Regions from separate parts of the Arthrobacter sp. USHLN218 genome, predicted to be linked through region 2. Evidence: riboswitches for the same ligand, from Rfam matches in the RefSeq annotation. Region 2 holds a riboswitch; each other region holds the start of a gene.
The links. Region 2 has a riboswitch for thiamine pyrophosphate ahead of thiD (bifunctional hydroxymethylpyrimidine kinase/phosphomethylpyrimidine kinase). Riboswitches for the same ligand answer to the same signal wherever they lie in the genome.
Positions count from the first base shown of each region.

Region 1: another riboswitch for thiamine pyrophosphate. It lies ahead of WFH44_RS13030 (ECF transporter S component); the one in region 2 lies ahead of thiD (bifunctional hydroxymethylpyrimidine kinase/phosphomethylpyrimidine kinase).
Region 3: another riboswitch for thiamine pyrophosphate. It lies ahead of thiO (glycine oxidase ThiO); the one in region 2 lies ahead of thiD (bifunctional hydroxymethylpyrimidine kinase/phosphomethylpyrimidine kinase).

Region 1 covers NZ_JBBCYT010000005.1:138,468-143,713, reverse strand. The annotation lists gene WFH44_RS13035 (ABC transporter ATP-binding protein) at 1-776, opposite strand, end outside; gene WFH44_RS13030 (ECF transporter S component) at 776-1,414, opposite strand; TPP riboswitch at 1,459-1,596, opposite strand; gene WFH44_RS13025 (DUF4235 domain-containing protein) at 1,705-1,968, shown strand; gene mnhG (monovalent cation/H(+) antiporter subunit G) at 2,131-2,637, opposite strand; gene WFH44_RS13015 (monovalent cation/H+ antiporter complex subunit F) at 2,627-2,908, opposite strand; gene WFH44_RS13010 (Na+/H+ antiporter subunit E) at 2,905-3,471, opposite strand; gene WFH44_RS13005 (Na+/H+ antiporter subunit D) at 3,468-5,108, opposite strand; gene WFH44_RS13000 (Na(+)/H(+) antiporter subunit C) at 5,105-5,246, opposite strand, start outside.
Region 2 covers NZ_JBBCYT010000007.1:229,609-234,854, forward strand. The annotation lists gene WFH44_RS16730 (Rne/Rng family ribonuclease) at 1-2,755, shown strand, start outside; TPP riboswitch at 2,822-2,918, shown strand; gene thiD (bifunctional hydroxymethylpyrimidine kinase/phosphomethylpyrimidine kinase) at 2,985-4,487, shown strand; gene rplU (50S ribosomal protein L21) at 4,694-5,002, shown strand; gene rpmA (50S ribosomal protein L27) at 5,057-5,246, shown strand, end outside.
Region 3 covers NZ_JBBCYT010000002.1:541,981-547,226, reverse strand. The annotation lists gene WFH44_RS06260 (thiazole synthase) at 1-590, opposite strand, end outside; gene thiS (sulfur carrier protein ThiS) at 593-829, opposite strand; gene thiO (glycine oxidase ThiO) at 826-1,983, opposite strand; TPP riboswitch at 1,981-2,114, opposite strand; gene thiE (thiamine phosphate synthase) at 2,199-2,852, shown strand; gene WFH44_RS06240 (ferritin-like fold-containing protein) at 2,853-3,551, opposite strand; gene WFH44_RS06235 (RNB domain-containing ribonuclease) at 3,604-5,175, shown strand.

The DNA.
Region 1 (5,246 bases), on a different contig from region 2:
CGGCCGGCATGGGCGAGGACCTCGGCGGGCGGCCCGTCCTGCAGCACCGCGGGCTGCGGGGCCCCCGACGCGGAGAGGCCCGGCTGCAGCACGACGATCCGGTCGACGAGGTCCTTCCACACGCCGACCCGGTGCTCTACGACGATCATCGTGGCTCCGGTCTTGTCCAGGCTGCGGCCGACGGCGTCGCGCACCTCCAGCACCCCGGCCGGGTCCAGGTTGGCCGTGGGCTCGTCGAGCAGGACCAGCCCAGGGCGCATGGCCAGGATGCCGGCCAGCGCGAGCCGCTGTTTCTGCCCGCCGGACAGGGCGGACGTGGGGTGGTCCAGGGCCAGGCCGCCGAGTCCGACGTCGTCCAGCGCCTCGCCCACGCGCCGCCAGATTTCGTCCCGCGGCACGGCCAGGTTCTCGGCGCCGAAGGCGACGTCGTCGCCCAGCCGCGAGAGCACCACCTGGGTCTCGGGGTCCTGCTGCATCAGGCCGGCCCGCCCGCGCTGCCCGCGCGGCGGCATCCCGTCGATCAGCAGCGTGCCCGCCTCGTCGGCCCCGTCGTCGTCGTCGCCCAGCACCCCGGCCAAGGCGTGCAACAGCGTGGATTTGCCGGCTCCGGACGCTCCGAGCAGCAGCACCCGTTCGCCCGGCCGGATGTCCAGGTCCAGTCCGTGGACCGCCGCCGCGGTCCGGCCGGCGTGGCGCCAGCCCCAGCCCCGCGCTGACACCGAGGCCGGCCGCGTTGCCGCGGAGGTTCCCGCCGCGCCGGCCACCGAGGCAGCCATCAGGAGAAGACGGGCTCGGTCGCTGCCTTGCGGGACGCGAAGGAGCTGAGCGCCCCGGTCCGGGCCAGGCCGCGGGTGGCCACCCAGGACAGGGCCCCGGCGATGACCGCGCCGGAGATCGCGGTGCAGACGATGTAGAACAGCTTGTCCCCCGCCTCGTACGCGATGTTCCAGCCCCACGGAGCGAAGGAATCGTTCAGTCCGCAGAACAGCCCCGCCCCGGCACCGGCGAGCAGCGCGACCGGCAGGTTGAACTTGCGGTACAGGAACGCCGCGAAGACCAGCTCGGCACCCAGCCCCTGCAGCATGCCGGAGAGCAGCACCGTGGTGCCGTACTGCGAGCCCATGATCAGTTCGCCCGTGGCGGCGACGGTCTCGCAGAACAGGGCGGCGCCCGGCTTGCGGATGATCAGCATCCCCAGCACGGCCGGGATCATCCAGCCGCCGGCGTACAGGCCGGTCAGCGGCGGGTACAGCGCGTTGACCGGCGCCGAGACAAGGTTGGCGCCCTGGGACCAGGCCCAGAAGATGACGCCGCCGGCCACGGCGATCAGTGCCGCGACCACGATGTCGACAACGCGCCAGCTGTAGTTGGGTTTGCGGGCGGCCGCCGGCGCGGAACGTTCAAAGGTGCTCATGGAATCCTCCTGAGGTCCAGGAGGGGAGGGCGGCCCGTACGGGCAGCCCTGAGAACTCGACTCCCTTCGCCGGTACTAACCGGAGCAGGTTCGAGGGTCTGCGGTTGGCCGCACTCTCAGCGTCCCGCCCGGTGCACGGCTGCTGCCGCCTGTCCGGATCGGACGCTCCCCTGTCGTCATGTGCTGTTATCAGCGCCTTCAAGTCTACACTCCGGCCCGGCCGAAGCCCCCACCGGTTTCGAACGGTTAGGCTGGGCGTAGATGACGATTACCTATTCAAGGGAGCGGCAATGCATTTGATCCTGAAGCTGATGGGCACCGGTGTCAGCATCGCGGCCGGTTTGGCCGGAGCGAAGCTGATCGACATCCTCTGGAAGCTCGTCACCGGGAATGAATCCCCGAAGCAGGACACGGAGGCGATGGAGAACACCCTGCGCGCCACCCTGGTGTTCGCGGTGATCTCCGGTGCCGTCAGCGCCATGATCCGCGTGCTCTCGCAGCGCGGTACCCAGCACGCCATCAACCGCTTCACGAAGACGCGGGATCTGGTCTAGCAGAAATTAACGACGACGACGGAGGCCAGGCGCGAACCTGGCCTCCGTCGTCGTTCTCCAGTTGATCGCGGCCCAGCAGCTCCGCCGGACTCCCGCAGCACCCCGGCGTCCCGGCACCGTCCGGCAGCACCCCGGCGTCCCCGTTATTGGGCCGGCGGCGCCTCAGCGTCCCGGCGCAGCGCCGTCGGCATCCTGCCGCCGGTCCGCCCGCGCCGCCGCCTCCGCGGCGAGCTCGGCTTCCGCGGCCGCGGTGTCCAGCCCCTCCGCCGCGTCCGCATCCACGCTCCCGGGCTCCTCGGGCATGGGCAGGTTTTCTTCTTCCGCCGCCTTGCGGACCACTTCGTCCAGTTCGTCGATGCTCAGCGTGTCCCTGCGCAGGTGCTTGGTCCGGTAACCCGCGCGGCCGACCATGTGGGCCGAGACCGGGACGGTGAGCAGCTGGAACAGCCACGCGAGGATCAGTACCGGAACCGCGGCCCAGCTGCGCAGCTGCAGCCCCAGCCCTATGAGGAGCAGGAACAGGCCGAAGACCTGCGGCTTGGTGGCGGCGTGCATGCGCGAGAGCAGGTCCGGGAAGCGGAGCATGCCGATGGCCGCGGCCAGGGACATCAGCGACCCGACGACCAGGCAGGCGGCGGCGAGGATCTCGAGGACGGCGTCAGTGTTCATGGGGCCGCCTGTCGATCACGTAGCGGGCCACGGCGACGGAGCCGATGAAGCCGACCAGCGAAATGATGACCACGAGGGTCAAGTTGTCCTGGTGCTTCCGGACCGCCATGTCCGCGATGATGCCGGCGCAGACGATCGCGAGCAGGACGTCGATCCCCATCACCCGGTCCAGGATCGAGGGGCCCTTCACGACGCGGAAGATGGCCACCGCGGCCGCGATCGTGAGAATCGCACCGACGATGACCAGCACAATGTCCATGATGCCGGTCATCGTGCACCTCCCTGCTGCCCCTGCTGTATTCCGTCCCTGATGATGGCCATTTCCTCCCTGCTGCCGATGCTCCTGATCAGCCCTTCCTCGATCCGCAGCACCTGGTCCCGGAACCGCCCGGCCTGCTCCGGGGACTCGATGTCCAGGCAGTGCAGGTAGAGCGTGGACGTGGACCGGTCCACGTCCACCACGAGGCTGCCCGGGATGAGCGAGATGGTGTGGCCCGTGGCGGTCACGATCAGGTCGGAGCGGCTGCGCAGCCGGACCGCCAGCACCGCGTTCTTGGTCCGCGGCCCCTTGGCCACCGCCACCCACAGGACCTGGAAGCTGGCCACCGCCACGTTGCCGATGAACTTCACCACGAAGACCAGGCTGGCCAGGACGTTGAGCCTGCCGCCCAGCTCCACCGGCGGCAGATAGAAGACGTTGACGACGACGAGCGCGATCGCCAGGCCGAAGATGAGGTTGCCCGCGCTGTAGTCCTGCCAGAGGGCGCCCCACATGATGACCAGCCAGACGAGGAGCGGGATTTCCTTCAGCAGCGGGATCCGGGTGCGCGTCACGGCTGGAGTCCTTCCGCCGCGCCGGGTCCGAGCACCGCTTCGATATAGGGCACGCGCGCCAGCAGGCCCACGCCGGCCTGTTCACTGAGCTGGAAGAGCGGGCCGGCGAACACCGTCAGCGCGACGCCGAGGACGACGAGCCCGATGGTGGCACCCACCATGCTCTTGGGCAGCACGTTGCTGGTTGTCTGCGGCGCCTTTCCGGCCGCGACCTTCAGCGCGACGGCGGGTGCCTTGGCCGGCACGACGTGCTCCCCGCGGGGCGCACGGTCGGGGACGGCGGCCAGCAGGACCGGGTCCGGATGCTCCGCGTCCGCGGGAGTGCGCCAGAAGGCGCGGTTCCAGACCCGCGCCATGGCCAGCAAGGTCAGCAGCGAGGTCAGCACGCCGCCCGCGACCAGCACGTACGCCAGCGGCGTGCCCAGGTTGACGCCGGCCTGGAGCAGCCCGAGCTTGCCCAGGAAGCCGGAGAACGGCGGGATCCCGGCCAGGTTCATCGCGGGCACGAAGAACAGGATCGCCAGCAGCGGTGACAGCCGGGCCAGTCCGCCCAGGCGGTCCATGTTGGAGGTCCCGCCGCGCCGCTCGATGAGGCCGGTGACCAGGAAGAGGCTCGTCTGGACGGTGATGTGGTGTGCCACGTAGTAGACCGTGGAGGCCAGCCCGAGCACGGAGCCAAGCGCCAGCCCGAAGACCATGTAGCCGATGTGGCTGACGAGCGTGAAGGACAGCATTCGCTTGATGTCGATCTGCGCTATCGCGCCGAGGATACCGACCACCATGGTTAGCAGCGCCACGATCATCAGGAAGTTGTTGATCCGGTCCCCCGGGAACAGCAGGGTCTCGGTACGGATCAGGGCGTAGACGCCGACCTTGGTGAGCAGGCCGGCGAACACCGCCGTGACCGGCGCCGGCGCCGTCGGATAGGAGTCGGGGAGCCAGAAGGACAGCGGGAACACCGCGGCCTTGATGCCGAACGCGACCACCAGCATCAGGTGCAGGATCATCTGCGTCGAGCCGTCCAGGTCGCCGAGCTTCACGGCCAGGTCCGCCATGTTCACCGTGCCGGTGGCGGCGTAGATCATCGCGATCGACAGCAGGAACAGCATCGAGGAGATGACGCTGACCACCACATAGGTCACGCCCGCACGGACCCGGGGGCCGGTGCCGCCCATGGTCATCAGCACGTAGCTGGCCGTCAGCAGGATCTCGAAGCCGACGTAGAGGTTGAACAGGTCCCCGGTCAGGAACGCGTTCGAGACGCCCGCCACCAGGATCAGGAACGTCGGGTGGAAGATCGAGACCGGCCCGTCCTCGTCCCCGTCGGCCATGCCCTGGCCGGCGGCGTACACCAAAACGGCCAGGCTCACGCAGGTGGAAATCACCAGCATCAGCGAGGACAGCTCGTCCACCACCATGTTGATTCCGAACGGCGGAACCCAGCCGCCGATCGACACGGACTTCGGTCCGGACGTCCACGCCGTCACCAGCAGGATGAGCTCGACGGCCAGGGTCAGGGCCAGCGTGCTGACCGAGAAGAAACGCTGGGCCGACGGGTGCCGGAGCAGCAGGAACGTCAGTCCCGCGCCCATGAAGGGAAGTGCGACGGCGAGCGGCGCCAGCGACGCGGCATTCATCGGCTCCCCCTTTGCTTGGTTTTCTTTCCGGCCGGACGCTCGTCTGCGTCCTCCGGGACAAACTCGGTGGTTTCGACCGGAAGCGCCGTGTCGTCCTCGGCATCGAAACTGGACTGGTTCCGGACGCGGCGGTCTTCA
Region 2 (5,246 bases):
CGCGGCTGGCGAGCCGGCCGTCGAGGCCGCCTCCGCAGAGCCAGCCCGCGCTGAGGCCGGGGAGGCGCCGCAGGACCAGTCGTCGCCCGCCGGTGAAGCGGCCCAGGACGAGACTGCCCAGGACGAGAGCGCCCAGGATGCGGCAGCGCCGCTGAATCCGTTCGCAGTGCCCGAGTCGCCGATGTCGCTGCTGTTCCATGCGCCGGACCTGACCACGGTCCGCCCCGCCCGGCCTGCCGAGGAGCCCGAGCCGGCCGAAGCAGCCGACGAGGAGGAGGGCGGCCGCCGCCGAAGCCGGCGGAACCGCCGTTCGAAGAGCAAGAACCGCACCGAGGCCGTCGAAGAGACCGCCACGGAAGAAACGCCTGGCGCCACGGAAGAGGAAGCCGCCCCGGAAGCGGCCGACGGGGTGACCGCACGCCGCCGGCGCCGTCGGCGCCGCGGCGACCAGGACCTGGAGCTGACGGGCGGCCACGAAGATGATCCGCCTAACACGGTCACGCGGGTCCGCGCACCGCGGCCGGTCAGCGAAACCGCGCCGAGCAACCGCGTCTCTTCCGTCAAGGGCTCGACCCGGCTCGAGGCCAAGAAGCAGCGGCGCCGGGAGTCCCGGGAGTCGGGCCGCCGCCGCCAAGTCATCACCGAGGCCGAGTTCCTCGCACGCCGGGAGTCCGTAGACCGGCAGATGGTGGTTCGCCAGCGCGATGACCGCATCCAGATTGCCGTCCTCGAGGACGGTGTGCTGGCCGAGCACTTCGTCTCCAAGACCCAGCAGGACTCGCTGATCGGCAACGTCTACCTGGGCAAGGTGCAGAACGTGCTGCCGAGCATGGAGGCGGCGTTCGTGGACATCGGACGCGGCCGCAACGCCGTACTTTATGCCGGCGAGGTCAACTGGGACGCGGCGCATCTGGATGGCCAGCCCCGCCGCATCGAGAACGCCCTCAAGTCCGGCGACTCGGTGCTCGTGCAGGTCACCAAGGACCCCGTCGGCCACAAGGGAGCCCGGCTGACCAGCCAGATCTCCCTGCCCGGCCGGTTCCTGGTCTACGTGCCCGGCGGGTCGATGACCGGCATCTCGCGCAAGCTTCCGGATGTCGAGCGCAACCGGCTCAAGAAGATCCTCAAGGAGCACGTCCCCGAGGGCGCCGGCGTGATCGTGCGCACGGCCGCCGAAGGCGCCAGCGAGGAAGAGTTGATGAACGACATCAACCGGCTGCGCGCCCAGTGGGAAGGCATCGACGGCAGGGCCAAGTCGAACAAGACGCTGCCGCCCGAGATGCTCTACGCCGAGCCTGACCTGACCATCAAGGTTGTGCGCGACGTGTTCAACGAGGACTTCTCCAAGCTCATCGTCTCCGGCGAGGAAGCCTGGGACACCATCGAGGCCTACGTGACCTACGTGGCCCCGGACCTGGTGGACCGCCTGGAGAAGTGGAGCGCGGACGAGGATATCTTCTCGGCCAACCGGATCGACGAACAGATCCACAAGGCGCTCGAGCGCAAGGTCTTCCTGCCCTCGGGCGGCTCCCTGGTGATCGATCGGACCGAGGCCATGACAGTGGTGGACGTCAACACCGGCAAGTTCACCGGATCGGGCGGCAACCTCGAAGAAACCGTCACCAAGAACAACCTCGAGGCGGCTGAGGAAGTCGTCCGGCAGCTGCGCCTGCGCGATATCGGCGGCATCATCGTCATCGACTTCATCGACATGGTGCTCGAAGCCAACCGCGACCTGGTCCTGCGCCGGCTCGTCGAGTGCCTCGGCCGTGACCGGACCAAGCACCAGGTTGCCGAGGTGACGTCCCTGGGCCTGGTCCAGATGACGCGCAAGCGCATGGGCACCGGCCTGCTGGAGGTGTTCGGCGAAAACTGCGAGCACTGCGGCGGCAGGGGCGTCGTGACCCACGACGAGCCGATCGAGCACCGCCGGGCAGCAGTCGCCGCGGAGCACCATCAGCACCATGTTCGCGCGGAGAAGGCGCCGCGTCCGGAGCGGCAGTCGCGCAGCGAGAAGCGCCGGAACCGCGGCCAAGGCAACCAGGATGCGGGCCAGCAGGCGCAGGCCGCCCATGAGGCGCCTCAGCCGGACGACGCGGAGCGCCAGGCCAAGGCCCAGGCCACCCGGGCCGCGCTGGCGAACATTGCCGCCGCAGCCCAGGCCGCGCACGAGGCCGAGGACCATGCCCATGAGCTGGCCGAGGCGGGCGCTGCCCCGTCCGCACCGGTCCTGAAGATCAACGGCGAGGAAGTGGCGCTGCCGCGGGCCGAGCACAGCCCGGCCGCCGCGAGCGAAAAGCCGGCCCTGACGCTCGAGAACCTGACCGAGGCCTTCGACCGGGTCAGCCCCGAGGTCAAGGCGGAGAAGCCCGCCCCGGCCGAAACCCGGCCGGGGGCCGCGCCGGAGCCGTCCGCGGCGGAGGCGTCCTCAGCATCTGCCGCACCCGCCGCCGAACCCGTGCAGCCGGCACGTGCGCAGGCGGAGCCGGGCACGGCACCTGCGCAGGCGCAACCGGCCACGGCACCGACGGGCCGGCGCCGGCGCCACCGGGCCGCCGTCCGGCCGCAGGGAGCGGCCAATGCCGAACCCGTCCAGCAGCTCCCGGAAGCCCCCGCGCCCGCGGTTGCCGCCGGAGGCGCCCCGGCCGCCCGCCGGGTGTCGGTCTCCGCGCCGGCGGCCAAGCCGGCCCAGCCGGAGAAGAAGGGCGCCGAGCCGGTAATCCTTGGCGTGGGAGTCCCCGCTTCCGAGCTCTGACCACGGCAGCAAAAACGCCGCCGGGTGCCTCTTACTTGGCACCCGGCGGCGTTTTGCTATGCTGGCGTCAGTGACACGGGGTGCCGGTAACGCCGGCTGAGATGGATACCCGTTGAACCTGAACCAGTTAGGACTGGCGGAGGGATTGTCACACGGCTCCGCCGGCGTTGCCTCTATATTTCGATCGTCCCGCCGCGCTGCCGTGCAACGCTCGCTCCGCCTCTGATCGATGGAGCCAGCAGTGGAAACCCGCAGCATCCCCAGGGTACTGAGCATCGCCGGAACCGACCCGACCGGCGGCGCCGGCATCCAGGCGGACCTGAAGAGCATCGCGGCCAACGGCGGTTACGGCATGGCCGCCGTCACGGCACTGGTCGCCCAGAACACGCGGGGCGTGCGCAGCGTGCACACGCCGCCGCCGTCGTTCCTGGCGGAGCAGCTGGCAGCAGTCAGCGACGACGTCGAGATCGACGCCGTGAAGATCGGCATGCTCGGCTCGGCGGACATTATCGAAGCGGTCGGGGAGTGGCTCGCGGAAACCGCGCCCGCCGTCGTCGTTATTGATCCGGTGATGGTGGCGACCAGCGGCGACCGGCTGCTGGAACCGGCGGCAGAGGAATCCCTGCGACTGCTGCTGCGGAACGCGCACCTCGTTACTCCCAACCTTCCGGAACTCGGTGTGCTGCTCAACGAGCCGATGGCAGAAGACTGGGACGCGGCGCTGGCCCAGGGCCGCACCCTCTCGCGCCGCTACGGGACCATTGTGCTGGTGAAGGGCGGGCACCTGCCCGGCGGCGATTGCCCCGACGCACTGGTGGACGTGCACGGTCGCCTCGCCGAGGACGTCGTCGAATTCCGCTCGGCGCGCGTGGCCACGGCCAACACGCATGGCACCGGCTGCTCCCTCTCCTCGGCGATGGCGACGGTGCAGGCGCGGACCGGGGACTGGACCGAGTCGCTGAAACAGGTCAAGGACTGGCTCTTCGGCGCGCTGGCCCGCGCCGACGAGCTGGAAGTCGGCCAGGGCAACGGGCCCATCCACCACTTCCACCACCACACTCCGCGGCCGCCCGCCGCCTTCAGCGCCGAGTGCTGGGAAGACATTGCCGGCCTGCGCGCGGGAATTTTCGGCCTCGGCTTCATCCGCCAGCTGGGTGACGGATCGCTGCCGGAGACCGACTTCGGCTACTACCTCGCGCAGGACGCGCTCTACCTGTCCGGCTATTCGCGTGCGCTGGCGCTTGCGAGCAGCTTGGCGCCGACGGCGGGGGAGCAGCTGTTCTGGGCGAAGGGAGCCCGCGACTGCATCGAGGTGGAGGCGCAGCTGCACCGGGAATGGCTCAGCGAGCGCGAGGTGCCCGGCGGGCTCGGGCCCGTGACCAAGCAGTATGTCGACCATCTGCTGGCGACCGGCGCCTCCGGCGGCTATGCCGAGCTCGTTGCGGCGGTCATTCCGTGCTACTGGCTGTATGCGCACGTCGGCGAGGTGCTCCACGGCGCCTACCGGGCCTCGGGAGCGGCCGGGCATCCGTACGGCGACTGGCTGGAAACCTACGCGGACCAGGGGTTCGCTGAGGCGACGCGGCAGGCGGTCGGTATCATGGACGATGTTGCCGCGCGTTCGACCGAGGACGTGCGGCGGCGGATGCTTGAGGCGTTCCGCGAGTCCTCGCGCTACGAACTCCGGTTCTTCGACGCGCCGCGGCTGCACGCCGGAGGGACGCCCGCCTGAGCAGGGGCGCCGATCGCCGGGGTACGCCACGCCGGACCAGCCGGTATTTGCGGGTTGGAGCGGATATAGCGTAACCTAGTTCTTCGGTGCAAACGCCTTCGAAGGGATCATCCCGTTGGCGTGACTGCACAGCGCTGGCGCGGAGCTAATCAGGCCCGCAGAAGAGCGCGTAAAGGTATCAAACGTCGAGAGAAGTGAGTTCCCAAGTGGTGTACGCGATTGTCCGCGCAGGCGGCCGCCAAGAAAAGGTTTCCGTAGGAGACCTCGTGACCCTTGACCGCGTCCCCGGTGGAGCCGGCAGCACCTTCGAGCTGCCTGCACTGCTCCTGGTCGATGGCGACAAGGTCACCTCCGCAGCTGACGAACTGGCCAAGGTCAAGGTCACTGCCGAGATCGTTGAGAATCTTCGCGGCCCGAAGATTGTCATCCAGAAGTTCAAGAACAAGACCGGCTACAAGAAGCGCCAGGGCTTCCGTTCCGAACTGACCAAGGTCAAGGTCACCTCCATCGCTTAATTGCGGTCGGCAGGCTTCCAGCAGTTTCCAGAGACACAAAGGTAGGCATAGCAAATGGCACATAAGAAAGGTGCGAGCTCCACTCGCAACGGTCGCGATTCCAACGCTCAGCGTCTGGGCGTGAAGCGCTTCGGTGGCCAGGTGGTCTCCGCTGGTGAGATCATCGTCCGCCAGCGCGGCACCCACTTCCACCCGGGCGCGAACGTAGGACGCGGTGGCGACGACACTCTGTTCGCCCTCGAGG
Region 3 (5,246 bases), on a different contig from region 2:
AGTTCCATCGCGAGCGCGGCGTCCGAGGCGGTGCCGATCCCGGCGTCGAGCACCACCGGCACGCCGGCCCGGGAGACGATCAGCTCGATGTTGTGCGGGTTGAGGATGCCCAGCCCGGTGCCGATCGGGGCGCCGAGCGGCATCACGGCCACCGCGCCGAGGAGCTCAAGCCGCCGGGCCAGGACCGGGTCGTCGTTGGTGTAGGCGAAAACCTTGAACCCGCGGCCGGCCAGCTGTTCCGTCGCCTCCAGCAGCTCCGCCGCGTCGGGCAGCAGGGTTTCCTCGTCGGCGATGACCTCCAGCTTCACCCAGTCCGTCTCCAGCGCCTCGCGTGCCAGCTCGGCCGTCAGCACGGCCTCCCTGGCGGTGAAGCAGCCGGCGGTGTTCGGCAGGATGCGGATGCCCTGCCGTTCCAGCAGGGCGAACAGCGAGGCACCGGTGCCCGGGCTGTAGCGCCGCATCGCCACCGTGGTCAGCTCTGTCCCGGACGCCTGCAGGGCCGCGCCCAGTCCGTCCAGGCTGGGCGCTCCCCCGGTGCCCATGATCAGCCGCGATCCCAGCCGGGTTCCGTCAATGACCAGCTCGTCCATTCCTAGCCTCCCTGCACTGCGGTGATCAGTTCCACGCCGTCGCCCTCGGACAGCAGCGTGCCCGCCCAGCTTCCGCGCGGCGCCACTTCGGCGTTCAGCGCCACCGCGACGCCCAGCCGTCCGCCGTCGTCCGGTTTACCTTCCGCCGTCAGGCGCCGGCCCGTCGTGGCGGCGACCAGATCCAGCAGGGTCATTCCCTCGGCGACCGGCTGCCGGTCCCCGTTCAGGGTGATATTCATCGTTGGCTCCCTTCCATGCTTGTGCTGAAGCGGTCCGGCCGGAACGCCAGCAGTTCCCGGGGCACCGGCAGGCCTTCCGCCAGGTCGGCGCAGACCTTGGCCGCCGCCGGGGCGAGCAGGACCCCGTGCCGGAAGAAGCCGGTGGCGACCAGCAAGCCCGGCACTTCCCCTCCCGACTCCGCCACGCGCCCGAGCAGCGGCGCATTGTCCGGGGTGCCCGGCCGCGCCCGGCAGGTGGTCTCTTCGAGCTGAAGCTCGGCAACCGCCGGCACCAGCGCCTGGGCGTCGCGCAGCAGCTGGTACACGCCGCCTGCCGAGGGTGCATCCGAGCCGTCCTCGCGCGACGTGGCGCCAATGACCACGGTTCCGTCCTCGCGCGGCACCACGTAGACCGGCAGGCCGCGCACGAGCCCGCGCACCGTCAGGCGCACCAGCGGCCGCAGGGCCTGCGGGACCCGCAGGCGCAGGATGTCGCCGTAGACCGGCCGCAGCGGCAGCCGCAGGGATGCGGGCAGACCGTCCAGCGCCGCGGCGCCCAGCCCGTTGGCCACCACGGTCTCGTCCGCCGCAACCCGCGTCCCGTCATCGAGGACGACGCCGGTCACTTCCCCGCTGCCCGACCTCGCCAGCGCGGCGGCTCGCCGGCGCACCATGCCGGCCCCGGCCTCGGCGAGCGCGTCCAGCAGCGCCGCGGACAGGACACGCGGATCGATCTGGTGGTCGTCGGGGGCGAGGAAGGCTCCGGACAGGGCCGGAGACAGCGCCGGCTCCAGCCGGCGAGCCTCGCGGCTGGTCAGCTGTTCCACCCGCAGTCCCTGGGCCAGCTGGGCCTGGCGCAGGTCCTCAAGGGCCAGCCGGTCGGCCGCATCGAAGGCCGCCACCAGCGTTCCCGCTGCCTGGTGTCCCGTAGTGCCCAGCCCCTGCAGGAAGTCCGGGTACCGGCGGGCGGACGCCAGGGTCAGCGCGAGCAGCTGCTCCTCCTGGTAGTACAGCTCGCTGACCGGGGCCAGCATGCCGGCGGCAGCGAATGTCGCTCCGGACGCGGGAGCCGGGTCGATCACGGTCACGCGGTGCCCGCGGCGCGCTGCCTCCCAGGCGATGCCCAGTCCGACGATGCCGGCGCCGACCACGGCAAGATGTTTTTGACCAGCCAAAGTCCGTCATTCCTTCCCTACGCCGGTACGAACCGGATCAGGTTCAACGGTCGGTGCCACGCACCCTCTCAGCCTGTCGGCTCCGGCTCACGAGGCCGGCGCCGCGGTACCAGGCTCCCGCAGTGTCGCCACCAGTGTACTCATCGCGGGCCGGGCGCCGCGGATGTGACGCCCGGCGGATAGGGCACCGCCGCCGCAAGGTTATGGTTGCAGCTATGGATTTGAGCTCAGCCCGGCTGTACCTGTGCACGGATGCCCGTAAGGCGCAGGGCGATTTTGAACAGTTCCTTGACGCCGCCTACGCAGGCGGCGTCGACATCATCCAGCTGCGGGACAAGTCGCTCGACGCGGCCGAAGAGCTCGATCTGCTGCACGCCCTCGCCGAGGTCGCTGCGCGGCACACGGGGCTGTGGTCGGTCAACGACCGCGCCGACCTCGCCGCCGTCGCCGGGGCACCGGTCTTCCATGCCGGGCAGCGGGACCTGCCGCCGTCCGCGGCACGGAGCGTCCTGTCGAATGGCGCGGCCGGCGGGGCCGTCATCGGCCGCTCCACGCACACGCCGGCGCAGGTTGGCGCCGCACTGCAGGACGCCGAGGTTGACTACTTCTGCACGGGTCCGGTGTGGGCGACCCCCACGAAACCGGGCCGGGCCGCGGTCGGCCTGGAACTGGTGGCGGAAGCCGCGGCGCAGTCTGCGGCGGCGGGCTCCGCCAAACCCTGGTTCGCCATCGGCGGGATCGGGCTGGACAACATCGCGGAGGTGACCGGCGCGGGCGCCCGGAGGGTCGTCGTCGTACGCGCCATCACGGCGGCGGAGGATCCCGCGGCCGCGGCAGCCAAGCTGAAGGCGGCGCTGCCCCCGCTGTGATCAGGCGGTCAGGCCCAGCGCGTTCATGCGGCGGGAATGGTTCCGCGTCAGTTCCGCGAACAGCTCGGTAATGACGGTCTCCTGCGCCCCGGGTTCATCGAATCCCAGCAGGCCGCCCAGGAAGGACCGCTCGATCCCGATCCGCTGGGCCTGGGTCAGCGCCTCGCCGACCAGGCGCCGCCCCCACAGGGCCAGCCGCGAGGCCAGCCGTTCATTGCCCTGGAGGGCCTGCGCGAGCCGGGTGGTCAGCAGCTCCAGCTGCTCCTTGTTCTCCTTGATGCCGGCGACGACCTCGCGGGTCTGCGGGTCAAGCCGGCTGGCAATCGCGCGATAGAAGTCGCCGGAGACCGCATCGGCCACGTAGGCCTTCATCAGCGACTCGTACCAGTCCCCCGGCCGGGTCCGCTCATGGAACGCATCGATCGAGGCCTGGAACGGCAGCATCGCCGTCTGCACGTCGACGCCCATGCGCGCCAGCTCGGCGCTCACCATCTCGAAATGCTCGAATTCGATCACGGCCACCCGGCCGATCTCGGCCCGGTCCCGCAGCGTCGGCGAGAAGCGGGCATCGGAGGAAAAACGCTCGAAGGCCGAGAGCTCCCCGTAGGCCATGACGCCGTACAGATCGATGACGTACTGGCGGTGGGCCTCATCCGTGCCGGCCGCGGGCGCGCCGGCCGGCTGCTCTTCGGTGCTCATAGGTTCCAGCGTAGCCTGACCTGCGGCGCCGCCTGAGGATTAGGCTGGGGATGTGCCGTACCCACATCTGGATGCCAAGGTCAACGAATCGCAGCACCTGCTTGCCCGCGTCCTGAAGGAACTGCGGACCGAGCTGGAGCTGCCCGGCCCGTTCCCGCCGTCCGTGCTGGCTGAGGCGGAGCGTGCGGTGTCCGGCCAGCGCCTGCCCCGGCGCGACTTCACCGCGCTCGAATTCGTTACCGTCGACCCGCCCGGATCGACGGACCTGGACCAGGCGATGTACCTGGAGCGTGCCGGCGACGGCTACCGGGCCTGGTACGCCATCGCCGACGTTCCCTCGTTCATCGAGCCGGGCGGAGAACTGGACCGGGCCACCCGGCTTCGCGGCCAGACCATCTACGCGCCGGACGGACGGATCCCGCTGCACCCCGATGCCATCGGAGAGAACGCCGGCAGCCTGCTGCCCGACGTTGACCGCAGCGCCTACGTCTGGGAGTTCGTGCTCGACGGCGGTGCGAACGTTCTGCAGGTCTCCCTCACCCGGGCGATGGTGCGCAGCCGGGCCAAGCTAACCTACGCACAGGTCCAGGAGGACATCGATTCGGGAACCGCCCCGGACTACCTGGCGCTGCTGAAAGAGATCGGCATCAAACGCCAGGCGCTGGAACTCGCCCGCGGCGGCGCGAGCCTCGAACTGCCGGAGGAGGAGATCGCGCACGACGGGCGGCATTACTTCATCCTGGCCCGGCCCGCCCTCCCGGTGGAGGACTGGAACGCCCAGCTGTCCCTCATGACCGGCATGGCGGCGGCGCGGATCATGCTGGCGGGCAAGGTCGGCATCCTGCGTACCATGCCCGCACCGGACGCCGAGTCCGAGGAGCGGTTCCGCCGCCAGACCATGGCTTTGGGCCATCCGTGGCCGCGGAACATTGCCTACGGCGAATACCTGCGCGGGCTGGACACCTCGGAACCGAAGCAGCTGGCCATCATGAACGCGGCAGGATCGCTGTTCCGCGGCGCCGGCTACACCCCCTTCGACGGAGAGCCCCCGGCCGAGGACATCCAGGCCGCGATTGCGGCCCCCTACGCCCACACCACCGCACCGCTGCGCCGTTTGGTGGACCGCTTCGTCCTGCTGACCTGCGAGGCCCTGGTCTCGGGGCTGCAGGTCCCGGACTGGGTGCGGCAGGCCCTGCCGCAGCTGCCGGAGCTGATGGCGGCCTCCGACCAGCTTGCGTCACGGCTGGACCGGGCTTCCCTGGATGCCGTCGAAGCGGCGCTCCTCAGCCACCGCGTCGGCGAGGAGTTCGATGCCGTGGTCATCAGCGCGCGGCAAAACAACAACCGCCACGGCAACGGCTCCAACGGCTCCAACGGCTCCAACGGCAACGGGAACGGAACCGGCAGCGGCAACGGAAACCGAAACGGGAAAGGCAACGGCAACGGTTCCAACGGGAACGGCCGGCGCGACCCGGTCCCGCGCGGCACGGTCCAGCTCAGCGAACCGGCCGTGACGGCCCGCTGCGAGGGCGAACTGGAGCCGGGCACCTCGGTCCGGGTCCGGCTCATCGAGGCGGATATCGTCAAGCGCTCGGTGCTGTTCGAGCGCGTCGCCGGCTCCTGACCCGGCGCCCGGATTCTCCTCGGCTCCGTGGCCGGGCGCCCGGAACCGCGGCACGACCTGCCGGCGCCCCG